Regions from separate parts of the Nonomuraea sp. CA-141351 genome, predicted to be linked through region 2. Evidence: riboswitches for the same ligand, from Rfam matches in the RefSeq annotation. Region 2 holds a riboswitch; the other holds the start of a gene.
What was found. A riboswitch is a leader RNA that binds a small molecule or an ion and turns the genes downstream of it on or off. The one in region 2 is predicted to bind glycine.
Positions count from the first base shown of each region.

Region 1: linked by a shared signal. The riboswitch ahead of gcvP (aminomethyl-transferring glycine dehydrogenase) and the one ahead of gcvT (glycine cleavage system aminomethyltransferase GcvT) in region 2 are both predicted to bind glycine.

Region 1 is NZ_CP191982.1:5,573,467-5,577,111, reverse strand. Features, by position in the region: gene gcvP (aminomethyl-transferring glycine dehydrogenase) at 1-1,910, opposite strand, end outside; glycine riboswitch at 1,966-2,078, opposite strand; glycine riboswitch at 2,079-2,177, opposite strand; gene ACQPWU_RS26265 (MerR family transcriptional regulator) at 2,303-2,923, opposite strand; gene ACQPWU_RS26260 (bifunctional nuclease family protein) at 3,071-3,541, opposite strand.
Region 2 is NZ_CP191982.1:2,194,742-2,198,386, forward strand. Features, by position in the region: gene ACQPWU_RS10865 (L-serine ammonia-lyase) at 1-160, opposite strand, end outside; gene gcvH (glycine cleavage system protein GcvH) at 215-604, opposite strand; gene gcvT (glycine cleavage system aminomethyltransferase GcvT) at 601-1,686, opposite strand; glycine riboswitch at 1,819-1,916, opposite strand; gene ACQPWU_RS10880 (gamma-glutamyl-gamma-aminobutyrate hydrolase family protein) at 2,104-2,796, opposite strand; gene ACQPWU_RS10885 (3-oxoacyl-ACP reductase) at 2,811-3,575, opposite strand; gene ACQPWU_RS10890 (aldehyde dehydrogenase family protein) at 3,581-3,645, opposite strand, start outside.

The DNA of each region.
Region 1 (3,645 bases), 3.4 Mb from region 2:
TACGTCACCATGATCGCGGCGAGCTGGTCACGGTGCTTGTCGATCTTGGCGTCGAGGTCGGCCAGGTCGACGTTGCCGTCGGAGTCGCAGGCCACGACCACGACCCGCATGCCCGCCATGATGGCGCTGGCCGCGTTGGTGCCGTGCGCCGAGGACGGGATGAGGCAGACGTCGCGCCCGTCCTGGCCGTTGGCGCGGTGGTAGGCGCGGATGGCCAGCAGCCCGGCGAACTCCCCTTGCGAGCCGGCGTTCGGCTGGATGGAGACGCGGTCGTAGCCGGTCACCTCGGCCAGCCAGTCCTCCAGCGTGCCGATCAGTTCCCGGTAGCCCTCAGCCTGCTCGTCGGGCGCGTACGGGTGGATCGCGGCGAACTCCGGCCAGGTGATCGGCTCCATCTCGGTGGTCGCGTTCAGCTTCATCGTGCAGGAGCCGAGCGGGATCATCGAGCGGTCGAGGGCGATGTCCTTGTCCTGAAGCTTGCGCAGGTAACGCAGCATCGCGGTCTCGGAGCGGTGGCTGTGGAAGACCGGGTGGGTCAGGTACGCCGACTCGCGCGGCAGCGAGGCGGGCAACGCGTCGGCGTCCAGGTCCACGTCGGTGCGCTCGATCCCGAACGCGGCCCACACCTTGGCCACCTCGGCGGCCCCGGTCTTCTCGTCGCAGGAGATGGACACGTGGTCGTCGTTGGCCTGCCAGAGGTTGACGCCCCGCTCGGCGGCGGCGGCGACCACGGCGGCGGCCCGGCCGGGAACGCGTACGAGCACGGTGTCGAAGAACTCGGGGTGCACGACCTCCAGCCCCGCCTGGCGCAGCCCTCCCGCAAGGGCCACGGCGTGCCGGTGCACCCGGTGGGCGATCCCGCGCAGCCCCTCGGGGCCGTGGTAGACGGCGTACATGCTGGCGATGACGGCGAGCAGGACCTGCGCGGTGCAGATGTTGCTGGTGGCCTTCTCGCGGCGGATGTGCTGCTCGCGGGTCTGCAGGGCCAGCCGGTAGGCGGGGTCGCCGTCGGCGTCCACCGACACACCGACGAGCCGCCCGGGGAGCTGGCGCTGCAGGCCCTCGCGTACGGACATGTACGCGGCGTGCGGCCCGCCGAACCCGAACGGCACCCCGAACCGCTGCGAGGACCCGATCGCGATGTCGGCGCCCAGCTCGCCGGGGGCGGCCACGATCGTCAGGGCCAGCAGGTCGGCGGCGGCCACGACGAGCGCGCCCGCCTCGTGCGCGGCGGCGGCCACGGCGCGGAAGTCGCGCAGCCGGCCCGACGCGCCCGGGTACTGCACGAGCACGCCGAAGCACTCGGGCAGCTCACCCTCGAGGGAGTGCTCGACCAGCTCGATGCCGAGGGGCTCGGCCCGGGTGGCGAGCACGGCCTTGGTCTGCGGCAGCGCGTCGGCGTCCACCACGAACACGTCGCTCTTGGACTTGCCCGCGCGGCGGGCCAGCGTCATCGCCTCGGCGGCCGCCGTGCCCTCGTCGAGGAGGGAGGCGCCCGCGACGGGCAGGCCCGTCAGGTCGGAGACGACGGTCTGGAAGTTCAGCAGCGCCTCGAGGCGGCCCTGCGAGATCTCCGGCTGGTACGGGGTGTAGGCGGTGTACCAGCCCGGGTTCTCCAGCAGGCTGCGGCGGATGACGGCGGGCGTGATCGTGTCGTAGTAGCCCAGGCCGATCATCGAGGTGAGCACGCGGTTGCGCCCGGCCAGGGCGCGCAGTTCGGCGATGGCCTCGGCCTCCCCGACGGCGGCGGGCAGATTGAGCCGGTCCTTGGCCCTGATGGCCTCGGGAACGGCCACGGCCACCAGATCCGCCACGGACTCGAAGCCCACGGTCTCGAGCATGCGCTGCTGCTCGGACTCCGACGGGCCGATGTGCCTGGATGAGAACGGCGGGGCTGACAGGTCGGTCATGAAAAGTGCCTCCCGAGGCTATGGAGACCGGCGCCAGGGCGCGGGCGAGTGCCGGATCTCCCCCTCTGTCAGCGCGGCGGGACCGCGACCTGAGAGCTTCACCCCGAAAACGGGGCTTGCACCGTCGGTGAGACGCGCCTGGCCGGTGCGCCTGCTTTCCAGAGTTGCCTCGCCCGAGCGGTACGGGATGCCTGAGAGATTCCGGGGAGGGTTGCTCCTTCGGCGCCCCGGGACCCGTAGGCCCGGAGACTCTCCCGCACGGGGTCGTCAGCCTTGCTGTCCTAGATTACAACCCTATCCGTTACGGGCGAATTTCCACGACAGGGCGTGATTAGTCCGCCCGCGCGTAGGGGGCCCCGTTCGGGGGCCCACGCGGGCGGCGGGGTTCGCGCTCAGCCCATGCGCCGCGCGCGGCGGCGGCGGGCGAGTTCGTCAGCGGGGTGGTCGGCCGGGACGGTGTCCTCGACCGCTGCTCTTTCCCCCGGCAGCTCCGCGAGGGATCCCTCGACCTCACGCCAGACCCGGCCCAGCGCGATGCCGAACACGCCCTGACCGCCCTGCAGCAGATCGATCACCTCGTCGGCCGAGGTGCACTCGTAGACGCTGACGCCGTCGCTCATGAGCGTGATCTGCGCGAGGTCGGCGACCCCGCGGTCACGCAGATGCTGCACGGCCGTGCGGATCTGCTGCAGCGACACCCCGGTGTCGAGGAGCCGCTTGACGACCTTGAGCACCAGGATGTCTCGGAAGCTGTAGAGCCGCTGGGAGCCTGAGCCCTGCGCGGCTCTTATCGTGGGCTCCACGAGGCCCGTGCGCGCCCAGTAGTCGAGCTGCCTGTAGGTGATGCCGGCCGCCGCACAGGCCGTCGGCCCGCGGTATCCGATGTCGCCTGGCAGCGACGCCGGCTGCTCGTCGAAGAGCAGACCCTGCTCCCCGGCACGCTGCCGCGCGCTCTCGCGCCGCACCGGATCTTCCTGGCCGGCTGTCTTTCCCTCGCCGCTGCTGACCGCCACGCGGACCTCCGGCTTTCTCTCATCCCGTGGCCTGATCTGGGGGTTCGTAAAGGGCGACCACGGGTTTCACTTGCACCGTAGGACCGTGACCATGCTCAGTCAACGATCCGGCTCGGCGCGTCGTGAAGCGTAAATGCACCGAAATACCTACCCCGCCCTGCCGAAGTCTTCGGGTGTGATCGTGTCAAGGAACTCCCTGAACTTCTCCACCTCGTCCTCCTGGTCATCCGGGATGATGACCCCGGCCTCCTGGACGACCTCCTCGCTGGCGAAGATGCGTGCTCCGGTGCGCAGGGCGAGCGCGATCGAGTCGGACGGCCGCGCGCTCACCTCCACGCCGTTGGAGAACACCAGGTCGGCGAAGAAGATGCCGTCGCGCAGGGCGACGATGTTGACTGCTCGCAGGCCTACGCCCAGAGCGCTCAGCACGTCTCGGAAGAGGTCGTGGGTGAGCGGCCGCGGAGGTGGCTCCTCCGCTTGGGCCAGAGCGATGGCTGTCGCCTCGGTCATGCCAATCCATATAGGAAGGAACCGCTCCCCGTGTGCCTCCTTGAGCAAGACGATCGGCTGATTTGTGGGCATTTCTACTCGAACGCCCACGACCTCCATCTGCAACACGGGCTGCTCCGTATTCCTGACCGGTCATCCGGCACAGTTATTTGGCTCGTCGCTTCTGCTGACTGGCTACTGCAATTCAACGTAACACCCGGCGGGCATGGAAC
Region 2 (3,645 bases):
GCGAGCCGTACAGGATGGCCTCGACGCGCGTGACCTGCGAGAGCAGGCCGTCGTCGTGCAGCCCGCGGGCGAACTTGTGCGCGGCCGCCATCGGGCCTCCCGTGTGGGAGCTCGACGGGCCGATGCCGATCTTGAAGAGGTCGAAGACGCTGATCGCCATTGATGTGCGCCCTTCATGCAGGGCCGGGGCCCGCGAGGGGCCCCGGCTGGTGGATCAGGATTCGCCCGAGGTGAGCGCCGTGTACTCCTCGGCGGAGAGCACGTCTTCGGGCTCGCCTTCGACGCGCACCCTGAACATCCAGCCCTCGCCGTACGGGTCGCTGTTGACCAGGCTCGGGTCGTCCACGACGACCTGGTTCACCTCGACGATCTCACCGCCGACGGGGGTGTAGATCTCGTTCACCGACTTGGTGGACTCCACCTCGCCCACGGAGTCGCCCGCCTCGACGGTCGAGCCGACCTCGGGGAGCTGCACGTAGACGACGTCACCAAGTGAGTCGGCGGCGAAGGCCGTGACGCCGACGGTCACGGTGATGCCGTCGTCGAGGCCCGCCACCCACTCGTGCTCCTTGGTGTAGCTCAGGTCGTCAGGGATGTTGCTCACTTGTTCCTCCTGTAGAAGGGCAGCTCTACCAGGTCCATAGGTTCTTGGCTGCCCCGGATGTCCACGGCCAGGCCTGATTCGACGCCGGCGTCCACGTAGGCCATCGCGATGGGCCTTCCCAGGGTCTGGGAGGGCGCACCGCTCGTGACCTCGCCGACTACGGCGCCGTCCTTGGTGACCGGGTAGCCGTGGCGCGGCACCCGGCGTCCCCGCGCGACCAGGCCGACGAGACGGCGCCGCGGCGTGTCGTCCTTGACCGCCTCGAGCGCCGACCTGCCGACGAAGTCGCCCGGCTTGTCGAATTTCACCACCCTGCCCAGCCCCGCGTCGAATGGGGTCAGTTCGACGCCGAGTTCGTTCCCGTACAGCGGCATGCCTGCCTCGAGCCGGAGGGTGTCGCGGCTGGACAGGCCGGCGGGCTTGAGCCCGTACGGCTTGCCCGCCGCCATGAGCGCGTGCCAGAGCGGCACCGCGTCCTGATTGGCGACGAACAGCTCGAACCCGTCCTCGCCGGTGTAGCCGGTGCGGGCGATGAGTGCCTGCCGCCCGTCGACCAGCCCGGGCAGGCCCGCGTAGTACTTGAGCCCGGCGAGGTCGGCGTCGGTGAGCGTGGCGAGGATCTCCTGGGATCGGGGTCCCTGCACGGCGATGAGTGCGTACTGGTCCGAGCGGTCCTCGACCACCACGTCGTACGCCTTCGCACGCTCTTTCAGCTCATTCCCGACTTTTTCGTAGTTCGAGGCGTTTGCTACGACCATGAACTCCGCGTCGCCGAGCCGGTAGACGATGAGGTCGTCGAGCACCCCGCCGCGCTCATTGACGATCATGGTGTACCTGGCCCGACCGGGCACCAGCGCCGACAGGTGGCCGACCAGCGCGTAGTCGAGGGCCTCACCGGCCTGCGGCCCGGTCAGGAAGATCTCCCCCATGTGCGAGAGGTCGAACAGCCCGGCCGACTGGCGAACGGCGTTGTGCTCCGCGGACTCGCTCCCGTACCGGAGCGGCATGAGCCACCCCGCGAAGTCGGTGAGCGTGGCGCCGAGGCTCTCGTGAACGTCTCGTAGCGGTGTGGGTCGGGACATTTGTCGCACCTCTGGACAGGATCGGATGCCAGCATCCTCCCCCTCTGTCATCGATGCCTGAGAGCTTCGCCCGAGTTTTGCCGGACTTTCACCTTCGGCGAGGCCCCACAGGCCTGCTTTCCAGAGGTCACCATTGGCCGTGCGGTCCTTTGCCTTGAGAGGTTTGCGGGGAGGGCTTGCTCCTTCAGGGACCCTGACCGGCTGTCAGGGCGCTCTCCCGCACGGTTATGCCGGTGATGTCCGCAAGCCTAGTGGTGTGATGGCGGTGTTGTCGCGTTCTGGCCCCTCATGAACCGCTCCGGGGGTCGTGACGTCGAAAGGGTATGAATCGGCGAACAGCGGCTTTCGGCTTGGTTGCCTCCCTGGCCCTCGCGAGCTGTGGCACCTCGCACGTCGCTCGCGGCGGCCGCCCGGCCGTCAGCAGGCGGCGATGAGGGCCTCGAAGAGCGCGCAGTCCTCGGCGGCCTCCGGGTGCCACTGCACGGCCACGGCGAAGGGGGCCGAGTCCAGCTCGACCGCCTCGATCGTGCCGTCGCCGGCGGTGGCGGTGACGGTGAGGCCGGGCGCGAGGCGGTCGATGGCCTGGTGGTGATAGTGGGGGACCGTCACGGGGTCGGTGCCCAGCGCCTTGGCCACGCGGGTGCCGGGGACGGCGGTGACGGGCAGCGGGCCGAAGCGGCCGGGCGCGGGGGAGTGGCCCGCGTGCCCGACCACGTCGGGGAGGTGCTGGTGGAGGCTGCCCCCGAGGGCGACGTTGAGCACCTGGAGCCCGCGGCAGATGCCCAGGTACGGCAGGCCCGCGTCGAGGGCCGCAGTGAGAAGGGCAAACTCCGCCTCATCGCGAAATTTGCGGATATAGCCGGTTTGTGCCCTAGGCGACTCGCCGTACCTCGCCGGGTCGATGTCCCCGCCACCGGCCAGGATGAGCCCGTCCAGGCGGCCCACGATCCGCGCGGGCTCGCCGGCCGGCGGCAGCACGACCGGCTGCCCGCCGGCGCGTACGACCTGCTCCACGTACATGTACGGCAGAAGCGCCACGGTCATGTCCTCCCAGACCGTGAACTTCGCCGGCTCGACGTACGACGTGATGCCGATGACGGGACGCTGCACGATGACCCCCAGAGCTAGAGCGGCGTGACGTAGGCGCCGGAGATGCCCCCGTCGACCAGGAACTCGCTGCCCGTGATGAACGACGCGTCGTCGCTGGCCAGGAACGCCACCGCCGCCGCGATCTCCGACGCCTCGGCGAAGCGCCCCACGGGAATGTGCACCAGCCGCCGCTGCGCCCGCTCCGGGTCCTTGGCGAACAGCTCCTGCAGCAGCGGCGTGTTCACCGGCCCCGGGCACAGCGCGTTGACCCTGATGCCCTCCCTGGCGAACTGCACGCCCAGCTCGCGCGTCATCGCCAGCACCCCGCCCTTGGACGCCGTGTACGAGATCTGCGAGGTCGCCGAGCCCATGACGGCCACGAACGACGCGGTGTTGATGATCGAGCCCTTGCCCTGGCGCCGCATGTACGGGATGACGTGCTTGCAGCAGAGGTAGACGCTGGTCAGGTTCACCTCCTGGACCCGGCGCCAGGCGTCGAGGCCGGTCTCCAGGATGGAGTCGTCGTCGGGGGGCGAGATGCCCGCGTTGTTGAAGGCGATGTCCACGCTGCCGTAGGTGTCGAAGGCGGTCCGGAACATCCCGACGACGTCGTCCTCGCTGGTCACGTCGGCCTTGACGAAGAGGCCGCCGACCTCGTTCGCCGCCTTGACGCCCGCCTCCTCGTCGATGTCCACGCAGACGACCTTGGCGCCCTCCTCGGCGAACCTGCGCGCGGTGGCAAGCCCGATGCCGCTGCCCGCGCCGGTGATGACGGCCACCCTGTCCTGCAACCGCTGCACTTGATTCACTCCCATGAGATGAAGACGTTCTTGGTCTCGGTGAAGGCCGCCAGGGCGTCCGGGCCGAGCT